Regions from separate parts of the Paenibacillus tianjinensis genome, predicted to be linked through region 1. Evidence: riboswitches for the same ligand, from Rfam matches in the RefSeq annotation. Region 1 holds a riboswitch; the other holds the start of a gene.
What was found. A riboswitch is a leader RNA that binds a small molecule or an ion and turns the genes downstream of it on or off. The one in region 1 is predicted to bind cobalamin.
Positions count from the first base shown of each region.

Region 2: linked by a shared signal. The riboswitch ahead of cobJ (precorrin-3B C(17)-methyltransferase) and the one ahead of JRJ22_RS03760 (S-layer homology domain-containing protein) in region 1 are both predicted to bind cobalamin.

Region 1 covers NZ_CP070969.1:871,887-879,399, forward strand. The annotation lists gene JRJ22_RS03755 (GAP1-N2 domain-containing protein) at 1-2,188, shown strand, start outside; cobalamin riboswitch at 2,630-2,836, shown strand; gene JRJ22_RS03760 (S-layer homology domain-containing protein) at 3,002-7,513, shown strand, end outside.
Region 2 covers NZ_CP070969.1:1,810,063-1,817,575, reverse strand. The annotation lists gene cbiE (precorrin-6y C5,15-methyltransferase (decarboxylating) subunit CbiE) at 1-818, opposite strand, end outside; gene JRJ22_RS07850 (cobalt-precorrin-5B (C(1))-methyltransferase) at 811-1,938, opposite strand; gene JRJ22_RS07845 (precorrin-8X methylmutase) at 1,945-2,604, opposite strand; gene cobK (precorrin-6A reductase) at 2,639-3,445, opposite strand; gene JRJ22_RS29695 (sirohydrochlorin chelatase) at 3,450-4,478, opposite strand; partial or broken gene cobJ (precorrin-3B C(17)-methyltransferase) at 4,560-6,077, opposite strand; cobalamin riboswitch at 6,364-6,553, opposite strand; gene JRJ22_RS07825 (ArsR/SmtB family transcription factor) at 6,688-7,513, shown strand, end outside.

The DNA of each region.
Region 1 (7,513 bases):
GCCTTTTGCCGACCTGGCATGGAAGACGCTGAGCCAAAAGGGGAGCCTTGAGGACTTTGCCCGGTTTGCCGATGCGCTGCTGCTGGGCGAAGGGGTGGAACGCAAGCTTCAGCTTGCGCTATACAATGAGCTGGCGGTATTGTATGAGATTGAGCAGGGCAATGAACTGCTGTATACCGGGAACAAAAACGCGGTGCTGGCAGGATTGCTGTCCTACCTGAAGCCGGAGGGTGCGCTTGCGTCACGGATTCGGCTGAACGATATGTTCCTGGAGCGGTTCGACCGCGAATATGATGTGATCCGTCAAAGGGGGATTCCCCAGCCGGAGATTCTGGAGCAGTTTAAGGAGTATTTTGCGCTGCAGGGCCATCATTACCGGGGTAAAATCGTCGATTACTTCATTAACGGCATGTACAATTGTACCACTGCAGGCCGTGAGGATGTGCTGGCAGCGGCGTATAGCATTATCGAGAGCAATGATGAGCTGAGTGAGGCTTTCTTCCAGAAAGTGCTGGGACAGGCTGTGTTCCGCAAAGCATTGTTGGAGCCCTACATGGAATCCAGGCTGGCTGCAGCGGTGAAACCGGCGGATGTGCTGCGATTTGCCGCCCACTGGGGCCGGTTCCTGCCGGAAATGCTTCAGCAGGCCTTTGTCCGTGATGGCGCGAAGGAATATCTGCTGGAGAAGCTTCAGCATGACGATAATCCGGTTGGGGCTGTAGCGGCAATTCATGAATTTGTCGAGAAGGCGGAAAAAGAGCGGCGCAGAGGCAGCGGCCTCTACCCTGAGGCGCTGGCACTGCTCCAGGAGCTGGCGGCTGCAGCCGACCGTTCCCTGCTGAACCGGGTATCGCTCGAGGAGCTGACGCAGGAGCAGCTGCTGGATATTTCGTTCCTGCGCTACCGGGATACGGGAGAGTGGCAGCCTCCGCTGGATGCCATCAATAAGCGCAAGGCCAATGCGCTCCGCGCCGCCTACCGCTGGTTCGGTGAGGAGAATCCGGATGAGAACATCTTTGCCGGCCTGGCTCCAAGAGAGCTGGACGACGTGCAGCTGCTCGGACGCCGCTGGCTGAAGGAGTCGCGCAATGTGGAGCCGTTTGACCGGCTGCCGCTGGCCTTCTATCACAGCAGTGAACGCGAGGGCGGACCGCTGGATTATGATGCACTGCTGGAGCTCGTTACGCGCAAGGCGGGCGGGGATAAAGAGACGGTGTACCGCTTTTTCGCCTGGTCACAGGGCAGCCGGTTGTTCACGGTTTCGAATAAGAAGCTGTGGCCGGGGTACCGCAGAGCGATCCTGAAATATTTCCAGAACAGCGACCGCGAAGCGTTCAAGAACCGGGAATTCCGCAAAACCTATGCCGCCTCCGCAGGACCGGCGCTGCAGAATGTCTATAACGAAGCCCGGGGCAAGCTGGCTTCGCCGCTGGCGCGGTGGATCAGCCGCAGCCGATTTCAACTCCTGATCACCGGCACCGTGCTGGGGATCACGGTGATTGCGGCGATCATCGCCATCAGCCTGCTGCGGCCGGACCCGGCAGACACCGCGCTGCCGGAGAGTAGTGCCGGGGCAGGCGGCAGCCAGCCGCCTGTTACGGTAGCACTCAGCAGCAGCGGGGAAGCGGCGGGCAGCCGGCTGGTGTTCACCTTCGCCGATGCGGCGGAGTGCTCCGCCTTCAAACCGGCGGAGATTGGGGTGATGTCCGGCGGGGATGTGACGGACACGTACAAGGTCACGGCGACGGCGGGCACTTGCCTCGTGCCGTCGCCATCGCCGGAGCCGGACGCCGCCGCTACTGAGGGCGGCGCGTCGGCGGCTGCGAGCGATGCAGCCGCGGGAACAGACGGCGGCGCGGCGGATAACGCTAGCGCCGGAACGGATAGCGGCGCGGCCGGGAACGCCAACGCCGGAACAGACAACGGGGACCAGGATGTCACGTCCCCTCCGTCAACCGGCCAGACCGGCGCGGCGGCTTATCAGGTCACGGTTGACCTGGAACCGGGAGCGGAGCTGGCCGCAGGCAGCATGATTGTCGCCGGTGACTACAAGCTGATTGTCCAGTCTGCCCCGGATACCGCACCTGCTCCGTCACCAACGCTTCAGCCTTCCGCGGCTGCTGAAGAAACGCCTGATGCTGACGCTGCGAATGGTACTAATGCCGCTGGCGATGCTGGCACCGAGTAACAAGAGTAATGCAGAACTAAATCCTGAACCGCATGATTTTGCCGCAAATAACAGGGCAGGGCGTTCAGGATTTTTTCTGCTGCTTAGTTGGATTTCCTCCCGCTAACACCGGCTTAAAAGGGTAATGTCCACAACTAGTTGGAAATAATCCCCCTAATTATCTCTAATTCCGCCTTCTATGCTCGAAGTTGCCGAATGTAGTGGAGGAATTCCACTTAGGTACCTTGGAATGTCCATTTTCGCGGGATTAGCGGTAGTTTTTTCAACTCATAGGTTTCCTTTCGTGATTCTCATAGAATATGAAACATAGGCATAATGTACATAGAGCAAAACCGGATACAGTCAGCGCTCAGCGCACTCACGGCTAGCCGGAGAGTTATTGAAGCACCTTTTCTATAGACATACAGGGGAATACTAGATATGATTATGAATATTAAAATTTCATAGGGTTTTGAAAAAGGTGCGGATTCTATATCCATTGATAGAACCGCTTAAAAGGGAAGGCCGGTGGAAATCCGGCGCGGTCCCGCCACTGTGATGCGGAGCAACTCCTGCTTGAAGCCACTGTCCAGCTGAGAATACGGACGGGAAGGCCGGGAGAAGCGATGAAGCATAAGCCAGGAGACCTGCCTTTTTCACGAACGTTTCTATTCTTCGTGGGGTAAGAATGCGGAACATATGCAGATGGACTGTGGCTTACGGGTGTAATTTGCCACGGCCCTGAGTTTGTATTCTTCCCGGACCGCCCTTAAGAGGGCGGTCTTTATGTTGTCTGCTGTACTGTAAGACCATTTTATCTATGAAAAGAGGTTAATGATGAAGACGATGTTCCCCGCCAAGTTCTTAAGACTAGGCCTGGCTTTATTGCTGGTTATCTCGATTATAGGAGCTGCTGTTGTTCCTGCCGGGCAAGCGGCATCCGCAGCCGAATCCTCTCCAGCTGCTGTGGGTACGGACACGGTTACTGATGCGGTGTATGCGGCAGCAGGCCAGATTAGCGCGACAGATGCCACTTACAAGACTGCCGAATATATTCTAGGCAGTGGCGTGACGTCTGAATGGCAAGCCATCGGGCTTGCCCAGGCTGGCTACAGGGTGCCGGACAGCTATGTCCAGTCCCTGACTCAGCAAGTGCAGACTGCCGGCGGCAGGTTCGCAAGCGTCACCGAATATGCACGTATTGTGCTGGCGGTGAAGGCACTAGGTGCTGATCCGGCGGATTTTGCCGGAAACGGTTCAACGGCAGGCTACAATCTGCTCGAACGTATCTATAACAATGAGAAGATCAGCGGCCAGACGCTGAACTATCCTGTGTATGCGCTGCTGGCACTGGATTCCGGGAATTATACCATTCCGGGCAATGCCAAGTGGACCAAGGCAGCGCTCTTGACCGAGATTCTATCCAAGCAAAATGCAGACGGCGGCTTTGCCCTGAATTCAGGTGCAAGCGAGCCGGATATAACGGCAATGGCCTTAACGGCCCTGTCCGCATACAAAAGCGACCCGGCGGTAGCGAGTGCCGGACAAAAGGCGGTAGCCTGGCTCTCGGCAGCACAGGACAGTAAAGGCGGCTATGGCGATAACAGCGAAAGCGCCGCCCAGGTCATCATCGGGCTGACCTCTTTTGGGATTGACCCTGCGGGCGTCCAGTTTACCAAAAACGGAGCAGATCTGATCGGAAGGCTGCTGAGCTTCCAAACCTCATCCGGCGGATTCATTCATAACGCGGGCGGCAGCATTAACCCGTTTGCAACCGAGCAGGGACTGCAGGCGCTGGTCGCTTATAAATTGTTCAGCGGCGGCAGCAACGGCAAGCTGTATGACTTTACGAAACCTGCGGCGCAGAACCCGCTGGTGTATGTACCGCTGGTCATTGAAGGGCCACAGGGCACACTGGGCCAGGGAAATGCTTATGCAGGAAACGCGCTCGAAGCGCTGGAGAAAGTGGCGGCCCAGAACGGGCTCGCGCTTAAGAATCCTTCCGGCAGCTATGTTACGGGGATCGGCAATGTATTCGCCGGAACCTACGGCGGCTGGGACGGCTGGATGTATGCGGTGGTCCGCGGCGGACAGTGGCTGAATCCCGATGTAGGGATGAAGGACTTCAAGCTGAAGGACTCGGACCGGGTAGTCGTTTATTACGCGGGCAGCGATACACAGCTTGTGGAATCCGTTACCTTATCCAAGGCGCAGCCTGGGGAAGAGGAGCCTTTTACCGTCACGGTTAATCAGATTAAATGGGTCTGGGATAACACAACCTTTACGTCCAGCCCGGTAATCTCAAAGGCAGCCGGGGTAGAGGTCGCGATCGGGGATCAGAAGGCTGTTACGGATAAAGACGGCAAGGCCGAATTCACCGCAGGGGTAGCGGCAGGCGATTATACGCTGACTGTTACCGGTTATGTGGCGGGGGCAGCGCCAAAAGTTGCAAAATACACGCAGGCTATAACGGTAGTCTCGAAAAAAGTATCCGCCTATCTGGCGGTTGAAGGACCCGATGGAACGGTTGCGGAGGGTGCGCTGAAAGCAGCCAATGTGCTGGAGGCATTGAAGAAGCTGACGGCTTCGCAGAATATTCCGCTGCAAATTACGGATTCTGCCTATGGCAGCTATGTGTCCGGCATTGCCGGAATAACGAACGGAATCCGCGATGCCTACTGGAATTTCGTTGTCTTACGCAGCGGGGAATGGATCTACCCAAGCGTGGGCATGGGAGATTTTGAACTGCAGGCAGCCGATAAGGTGCTTGTCTACTTTGGCGGAACAAATACGCAGATAGTGGATAAGGTTGTGACTTCTCCGCTGCAGCCGAAGCCGGGTGAGCCGTTTACAATTAAGGTTACTCAGAAAAAGTGGGTATGGAACAATACCACTTCTACCAGTGATCCGGTGGTTTCACCTGCGGTAGGTGTACAAGTTACTCTTGCCGGTACAACCTTAACAACGGACAGCCAAGGCCAGGCTGTTGTGGAAAAAGGACTATCCAGCAAAATCTATACAGTGGCTGTTACTGGTTATGCCGGAGGTGCGGCTCCCAAAGTTGCCCGCTACACCCAGTCACTGAAGGTGGCTCCGGGCAATGTTTCGGCCCATCTGTCTATTGAAGGACCGCAGGGTCCACTGGCCGAAGGCACGCTTGATGCCTACAATGCGTTTGATGCGCTGCAGCAGCTTGCTGCTTCCGGCGGTATTCCGCTGCAAAGCACGGAGTCCTCTTACGGTATTTTTGTATGGGGCATCGGCGGGATAGAGAATGGCGCTTACAGTCCTAACGACTATTGGGGCTTCGCAGTGTCACGCGGCGGGGCGTGGATTTATCCGGATGTAGGCTTGAATGATTTTGTACTTCAGCCATCTGACAAAGTGCTTGTCTACTATACCGGTGCTAATACGCAGGTGGTCAATTCGCTGGCCGTATCGCCTGCGCAGCCGAAGCCGGGTGAGCCGTTCACCGTTACGGTGGAACAGAAAAAATGGGTTTGGAACAACACAACGTATACGTCAGACCCGGTAACCTCGAAGGCAGAGGGCATACAGGTAAGTAGCGGGGGAGTAACAGCAACAACGAATGCTGAGGGCGTGGCTTCCTTCCAGCAGGGATTGCCTGCAGGTTCGTACTCGCTGGCCGTAACAGGGTATGTAGAAGGGAAAGCACCTAATATCGCCCGCTATACACAACCGTTAACAGTAAGTGCTCCTTTCCAGGCCTCGGCGACGATTTCTGTCATCGGTGACAGTGTAAAGGGAACGATTCTGCCGGGTACCACAGTCATCCTGAATGACGGTGAAACCGCCTATAGTCTGCTGGTCCGCCAGCTTGGAAGCAAGGTGGTCAGCAGCGGTACAGGTAGTGACATCTACATCCGGTCCATCGACGGACTGGGTGAAGGAGACCGCGGGCCGGAGAGCGGCTGGATGTACTCTGTAAATGGAGAATTTCCAAATTACAGTGCAGCAAGTTACAAGCTAAGCAATGGTGATACGGTGGCTTGGCGTTATACGGTTAAGAACGGAGATCTGGGTGGTTCAGCTGCCGGATTAGGCGGCACAGGAACGACGGTGAGCGGTGTTGATATCACGGCAGACAATACGCTGCCGCTGGACAGGGTTCTGCAAACGACAGCCGTTTCCGGTACGGTCATGACACGGGCAGAAGCAGCTGCGCTTAAGCAGAGTCTGAGCGCCAATGTTGCTTCCTTCGAACAGGATGTGACTCCGGCTGCAGCGTCTTTAAAAGACAGCGGCGGTGAAGTAGAGCTGAAGCTGCCTGCCGGTGCAGTCTCCGGTACGCTGAAAATCAGTGTGCGTGAGAGCAGCGCAAACCGTCCTGAGCTGGTATCGGGATTGTATGATTTCAAGCCTGACGGCACCAAATTCCTGAAAACAGCGGATCTACTGATCAAGATTCCTGTTACCACAGCTAATCCGGCCAATCTGGCCCTGGCCTGGCTGGATGAAAGCACAGGGAACTGGATACCGGTTCCTGCGTCACTTGACCTCAAAACGGGGATCATGACCGGTAAGGTCAGCCATTTCACTACTTATGCGGTTGTGGACCGCAGCAAATTTGAGCCGAAGCAGGCCCAGCTGATCAGCGATATTGCCGCTACAGCCAAAATGGTTACGGCCGCCGGAGAACTCAGTGACTGGCAGGCGCTTGGCCTGGCCCGTTCCGGCCATTCTGTACCAGCCGGCTATCTGAGCGGGGTGAAAGAGCGGCTTGCCGCAAGCCAGGGCGAATTCCGCAAAGTTACGGATTATGAGCGTCTGGTACTGGCCGTGGCCGCTGCCGGAGGCAATCCGCAAAGCTTTGGCGGCTACAATCTGATTGAGAAAATTTACAGCAATGACAAGATGGCCAGCCAGGGCAGCAACGGTTTGATTTTTGGCCTGATTGCCCTGGACAGCGGCTCCTACAGTGTTCCGGCAGGTGCGCTGTGGACCAAAGAACGGCTGATCCAGGCCATTCTGGAGCTGCAGAGTAAGGATGGCGGCTTCCCGCTGACCGCGGGCGGAACCGATGATGTGGATCTTACCGCGATGGCAGTATCCGCGCTCTCCTCCCATGCAGAGCAGGCAGCAGTACAGACAGCGCTGGATAAAGCGGTCACTTGGCTGTCGCAGCAGCAGCTGGAGAACGGCGGCTATAAGCTGTCCGGAGTAGAGAACAGCGAGAGCACCGCACAGGTGATTATCGCTCTTAGTGCAGCCGGTGTAGGCCCGGGAGATGCACGCTTCGTCAAAGCGAAGGGCGGACTGCTCAGCCATCTGGCCTCATTCCGACTGGCGGACGGCGGTTATGTCCATGCCGCCGGCCAGCCGGAG
Region 2 (7,513 bases), 940 kb from region 1:
CGCGCACACTCCACAGCAATTGCCCCGGAACCGGAGCCGATATCCCAGACTACCGCATTCTCCGCCAGATTCAGCTCGGACAACACCAGAGCGCGTACTTCGCGCTTTGTGATCAGCCCCTTCTCCGGTTTCCGCTGCTCGAACGCTTCATCCGGATAAGCAAACCCGCGCCTCCTACCTGCAGTGCTCTCCGGCTTCCGGCGCAGAATCACTACATTTAGCGCTGCAAAGTCATGCCGGGCCATTTCATCCAGCTCCCAGAACCGGCAGACTTCTTCGGGACCGCCCAGCCGCTCACAGATAAAGGCTTCATATTCCAGCATCCCGAACTCCAGCAAATAGGCAGCAATAACCGCCGGATTATTAACCGGATCGGTCAGCAGCGCCACCTTGTGTCTGCCGTCAATCCGCTGGGCCAGTCCCTCTATCGGCCGCCCGTGAAGACTGACAAGCTCCGCATCCTGCCAGCTGTCGCCAAGCCGGGCAAAGGCAAGCTGCACACTGCTGTAATGCGGAACCACCTCAACATGCTGCGGCCCGAACCGCCGGACCAGAAAGCCGGCGATTCCATAAAAGAGCGGATCTCCGGAGGCAAGCACCACCGTCTGACGCTCTCTATAGAGCCCCTCCAGCTTGTCGGCAAAGGTTTCCAGTCCACCCTGCAGGACGATTTTCTCCCCGCTGTACCGGCTGAAGAACGACAGCTGCCGTTCCCCGCCGAACAGTACTTCACTCTCCTGCACTCTGCTCAGGCTCTGCGGCGTCAGTCCGCCGGCGCCGTCTTCACCAATGCCGATGACATATATTATTTTATCCACGGATCTCCGCCCTCCCCAGCAGCCTGCCCTTCATCGTAATCAGCACCATCTCCACTGTCATGCCTCCATTCACCTGCTTCAGACATTGCATGCAGGCATGACGGCACAGCTGTTCAAAAAAATCTAAATGCCCCGCCTCGGTCATCAGATCCACGACCTGAGAGGCGGTATTTGCGCCTGCAACCTCCTGTACCAGCCGTTTATCAGCCCCTGCTTCAGCGGCAACGGCGGCGAGAAAGCCGAAGTCTACAGGCGCATTTTTGGAATGGATCAGCATCGCACCTTGCGCCACCTTGGAATATTTACCGGCCATGCCCACCAGCGTCACTTTCTGAAATCCGTAAGCTTTGGCATGGCCGAGTGAGAACCCTACATATTCACCCATTTGGATAAAAGCTTCCTCCGGAAGCTCATTGAACATCGCCTGCGCATGTTTTTCACTGCTGCCTCCGGTGGTCAATACCAGCTGGCCGTTCCCGGAAGCAGCGGCAACCGAAATCGCCTGCACGATACTCGCCTGATAAGCTTCGGTAGAGAACGGAGTTACTACGCCGCGCGTACCAAGAATGGAAATGCCGCCCAGGATGCCGAGCCGCGGGTTGAGTGTCTTTCGGGCAATCGCTTCGCCTTCGGGGACACTGATAACTACCCGCAGTCCGCGCGCTGCACCATGTTCCTCCAGCACCTCGGAGACAGCCTCCATGATCATCCGCCGCGGTACCGGATTGATTGCCGCTTCGCCGACTGGCACCGGCAGGCCCGGTTTTGTTATCCGGCCGACGCCGGTTCCGCCGTCAATCTCGATGGAGGGGTGATCCAGCCAGCTCACCGTAGCCTCAATCCACGCCCCGTGTGTCGCATCGGGATCATCCCCGGCATCCTTAATTGTTGCGCTGGTCGCGCTAATGTCACCCTGGCGCTCGCAGCCGGTCAATTCAAAGCGGTGATGAAATCCCGCTGGTAAGTAGAGCTCTACGCTATTCGGTGCTTCACCGGTTATGAGCAGGAGTGCCGCCCCTTTGGCTGCTGCTGCTGCACAGGCACCAGTCGTATAGCCCCGGCGTATCGGAGCCGGACTCCCAGCCGCCGCTTGCCCGTCCATTCCTTTCTCTCCGGTCATGGCTGCTTATTTCCCCTCAGCCTGACGGTCGGCCAGCAGACTAAGGGCATTTACTGCTGCCACAACTATAGTGCTGCCGCCTTTGCGACCGGTATTCGTTATATAAGGAATATCCAGCTTGCGCAGCTCATCCTTGGATTCAGCAGCGGATACGAAGCCGACCGGCATGCCGATTACAAGACCCGGCCGGGCTGTACCTTCTTTGATCAGACGTATCAATTCCAGGAGGGCCGTTGGCGCATTACCAATGACATAGATTCCTCCCGGAGCAGCCGCACAGGCTTTGCGTGTGGCGACAATCGCCCGGGTCAGGTCCAGCGCCTTGGCTTCTTCGATAACATCCGGATCCGAAATATGCACACGGACTTCCCCGCCATAACGCTGAATCCGCTCTTTCGCGATGCCCGCCTCCACCATCCGCACATCAGCGATAACCGGCATTCCCTGCAGGATCGCGGTGATTCCCGCTTCAATCGCCCGGGGATGAAACACCAGACTCCGCCCCAGCTCGAAATCGGCCGAAGCATGGATGATCCGCTGCACTACCGGATACTGCTCAGCACTGAAATCATGCCCGCCAAGTTCCTCCGTAATCATTTGGAAGCTCAGACCTTCTATTTCCTGCGGCTGTACCGTCAGTGGCTTAAACTCCGTCCCGAAATCCATGTCCATTCCCCTTTCTCTTCATTCCTCCACCTGTTCAGCATTTAACCGCACGGTACTCCGGCTTGTCCGTTAGCTCAGCCTGGACCGCCTCTGCCAGCGCATCAAAGGAGTCATACACTCCGCCATTCCCGTCAAACAACAGCTGCGGCCGGTTGATGAGGATGACGTATAGCCCCATATCCAGCGCTGTACGCAGCTTCTCATCCACAGCTCCCTGTGCGCCGCTTTCCTTAGTAACCATGACCTGTGTACCGTAATGCCGGAACATTGCTTCGTTCATTTCCCGCGAAAAAGGTCCCTGAATCGCAATGATATTCCGCTGTTCAATCCCCAGTCTCAGGCATTTCTCTATATTCTCCAGGCAGGGCAGCAGCCGGACCGTCAGACGCACCTCTGGATCACCCAGCAGCACCTGCGCAAAAACCTCCAGTGTCTTGCCTCCGGTCGTCAGCATCACCGAGCCTTTTATCGCCTTCGCTGTAAGGGCCGCGTCCTCATAGGAATGCACGGGAATAAGCTTCGGATGGCTGTCAAACGCAAGACTCCGCCGCTCATAGCGGTAGTAAGGCAATCCCAGCGCTGCTGCAGCCTGGATAGCATTGGCATGTGCTTCAAGCGCAAAGGGATGGCTGCCGTCCACCACAGCACGATAATTACCTTCCTCCAAAAGAGTGACCATCCCCTGCATATCCAGCGGCCCGGTCCTGGTGCGGATTCCAGCCTCCTCCAGCCGTTCCGCCGCGCTTGGAGTCACTACCGAGGCCAGCAGGGGCAGTCCCCGGCGTGACAAGACCAGCGCCAGCTCCCGCGCGTCGCCTGTCCCGCAGAGCATCAAAATCATCGGGTTACAGCTCCTTCGGGCTGCCTGAAGCAGCCGCTGGAACAGATTCATCATGTTCATGATCATGTGCATGGGAATGCCTGTGATGATGATCGTGACCATGGTGCGGGTCATGTTCATCAGCATGATGAGGCTGATGGTTGTGTCCATACCCATGGTCATGCCCGTGTCCTTCTTCACCATGATGGTGATGATGATGGTGATGCAATCCTGCTGCATCCCGGTATCTGCAGTTATCGCAGTTGGCGAAGGACTTGCCTTCCAGCGTCTCCTCAATACGCTCTGCGAGCATATCCGCCAGCAGCGGATGATTGCCGATATAGCTGCCGAGCTCCACCTCGACCTCCGGATGCGCTGTGGCAAACTCTGCGACCCTCTCTGTAAACTGCTTCATCAGCACTCCGGTGAAGAGCAGATACGGCAGCACTACAATTTTACGCGCACCCAGTGCCAGACAGCGTTCCAGGCCCTCGTTCAGCGATGGACGGGCAATGGCGATGAAGCAGCTCTCAACGCTTTTATAAGCAGTGTGCTCCCACAGCAGCCTTGCCAGCTTGTAAAAGTCACTGTTTGCATCGGGATCGCTCCCGCCTCGGCCCATGACAAGCACAATAGTATCCTCGGCCGCTACCGTGTCTGTCATAGGTTTATCCCTCAGTGTCAGAGGAACTGCCTCTGAGATCCGGTCCAGCAAAATGTCCACCGCTCTCTCCTGCACTCCAACCGGGCGTCCGTAAACAAACTCCACTTCAGGATATTTGCGTTTAGCCTGGTCAATCGCCAGAGGGATATCCAGCTTGAAATGTCCTGCCGCAAATAAAATAATCGGCACAACATACACCACCCCGGCACCGCCGGCTACACATCGTTCAATCCCTCCGGCAATTGAAGGAGAAGCCAATTCGATGAAGCAGGTTTCAATGTTCAGCTCAGGCTTACGGGCAGCAAGCTGAGCTGTAAAACTCCGCAGTTCCTCATTGCCCTCTTCAATCCGGCTGCCATGGCCTACAAGCAGTATTGTTTTTTGGGTCATCCTGTTCTTCTCTCCGCTCCAGCTTGTGTTATCCGCTTGCCCAGTTCCCCATACTCCGCTCTCCACGCTGCCCATCGACTCAAAAAAAGAAAAAAAACGCTCGTTTGCCTTTCCTTTATTCCGGTATTGCTCTACAACAGCGGCTACCGCTTCGACAGCTTCATCCTCGTTCATATCTTCACGAACCAGGCTGCCTGCATGTGCCCCCCGGCCCGTCTTCTTCCCACCAAGGTAAAGCTCATAGCTGCCTCTGGAGTACACGACGCCGATATCCTCCAGTACCGCCGAGCTGCAGGCCATGCCGCAGCCGGCAACACTGATCTGTAGCCCTCGGGGGACAGCAAGCCCATGAAGCCGCTCATGCAGGCGGATAGCTGCTCCAAGACCTTCATTTTTTCTGAACTCACAGAACCCGCAGGTTTTCACTTTTACAAAATCACCCGGCCGGCTGACATTCAGCCCGGCAGCAGCCAGTTTATCCGCAATCTCCTCTTGACCGCAGTGACTGCTGCGCAGGACAAAATCTCCGTCCTTTAAAGACACAAGCTGACCTTCATCGCCTGCAAGCTTTGCCAGCAGATGCAGCTGGGTACTGCTGTATCTCCGGCTGCCAAGCCCCGGTGAAACCTCAAGTCCGGCCGTTTCAAACTCAATTGCCGATAATACAGCAGAAGCATTCGCCCGGGGCATATTCTGCAGGACAGCAGGGGCACTGCTGTCCGCAATGCCGCAGCTCCCGCCGCTGCCGGAAGTGCTCTGCGCTGCAGCCGCCAGCGACCAGGGCTCCGCTGCGGTCCGCAGCCGCTCATGAGGCTTCAGCGCCTGGGTCTGCGCGCCAAGATTGTACTTGCGCTCATAACCGCGCGGCGTCACCATCAGGCCGTCATACACAGTGGTAGCAGAGTTGCCTACCACGACTGTAGAGAGCATGCCGATCTCATGCTCCAGCATCGCCTGCAGCGTCGTTACAACGACCTGCTGGCGGTCCCGGTAGGCATTCTTGACAATGCCTACCGGTGTGGCCGGATCCCGGTAGCGGAGCAGAATACTGCGCGCCTCCTCGATCTGGCGCGTCCGCTTGCCGCTGCGCGGATTATAAAAGGCAATGACAAAATCCGCAGCACCCGCTGCATCAACCCGCGCGGCAATGCTCTCCCATGGAGTCAGATGGTCACTTAGGCTGATCGTGCACGAATCATGCATAATCGGCGCTCCGAGGAGGGACGAGCAGGACTGAATCGCCGATATTCCGGGGATTACCTCAACCTCCACACCATCTGTACGATTCCAGCCGCGTTCCATCAGCACCTCATAGACCAGTCCGGCCATTCCGTACACGCCGGCATCCCCGCTGGAGATGACGGCAATCGTCTGGCCCGCCTCCGCCCGGCGCACCGCTTCCTGAGCCCGGCTCACTTCTTCGGTCATCCCTGTGCCGACAATTTCCTGATGCTTCAGCAGCGGCTTAATAAGCTCGACGTAAGTGTTGTAACCGATGATCGCTTCGCTCTCCTCAATCGCAGCGAGGGCTCGGCCTGTAATCTGTTCCAGGGCACCGGGGCCAAAGCCGATGATCAGCAGCTTTCCTTGTTTCTCCATTCTTTTTCCCCCGTTCATATGTAGATCAGACAGAACATGCGCCAACGCCATTTTCCTGGTCCATAACAAAAACTCCCGGCCCTTAGGGGTGGGAGTGCTATGTACGTCATCAGTTATGCAAAAGAGGATGTCGGTCTGCTACAGCCCGGAACCTTCACAGAAATGCAATACAGCAGCTTATTCCGGCTGATACCGCAACAAATCTCAGGATTCCCGTCAGCGGCGGAAGCTGCCCGGCCTCTATTTCATTAACCCGTTCGTACACCGCTCTTATCCGCGTAGAGTCGTGGTATGCGCCAACAAGGTAGGTCTCCTTGCTCGAAATACAAACGCCAAATCTTCGTCTTCCCCGGCAGCCTTGCCGAGTGACATCCTGAAGTTCAGCTCTTTCTTACAGTGGCGGGACCGCTCGGGAGTTTCACCCGATTCCCTGTTACCCCTCGCCTGACAAGGGCACCTTGTTTCTTCGCTAATTTTCCAATCCATTATAGAGGCCCACGCCAGACCTTGTCTGTGATAAAAGTGAAGTGCCATTCTTGCCTTTTAGCTTGTACCTAACACATTTAAATAATATAATTATTAACTATATAACATGAACCGGAGGTTCTCCATGAAACTTGATCTTACCGAAGACTCTTTACCGGTGTACGAAGCATTATCCAGCAGCGTACGCCTTCATATGCTCCGGTTGCTTGCGGTTCAATCCATGAACGTCAAGGAGCTGGCTGGAGCAGTTAATCTCAGCAGCGCGATTATGACGATGCATGTGCGCAAACTGGAGGCTGCCGGGCTAATCCGCACCCACATGGCTCCCGGACGAAGCGGTTTACAGAAGATCTGTTCACTTGCTGCCGAGAATGTAGAAATCATCTTCCCTGCACAGGTTAAGGCCGAACGCAAGGCTTACCGCAAGGAGATCCCTGTCGGCCACTACTCCGATTTCCAGATCGAACCCACCTGCGGGCTGGCGACTACGGAGCAGGTGATCGGCAACTTCGACGACCCGCGTTATTTCTGGGATATGGAACGGGTAAATGCCGGTATACTCTGGTTTGGAAAAGGTTATGTCGAATACAAAATCCCGAACTTCCTGTTAACCAGCCAGCAGCCGGAGGAGCTCGTCATTACAATGGAGATTGCCTCCGAAGCCCCTTCTACCAATAACAATTGGCCGTCAGACATCGCCTTCACCCTGAATGGCCATAAACTGGGTTATTGGACAAGTCCGGGAGACTACGGTGACCGCCTGGGGAAATACACACCGTTATGGTGGCCTGCGTATACCAATCAATACGGCCTGCTCAAGCAGCTGCGCATTACACCTAAAGGAACATTCATGGACGGCCTTAAGCTGTCTGACATTACGCTTGAGCAAGTCGGCATCAGGGACAAGCAATGGACCTTCCGTCTCTCGGTAGATGACGATGCTGAACATA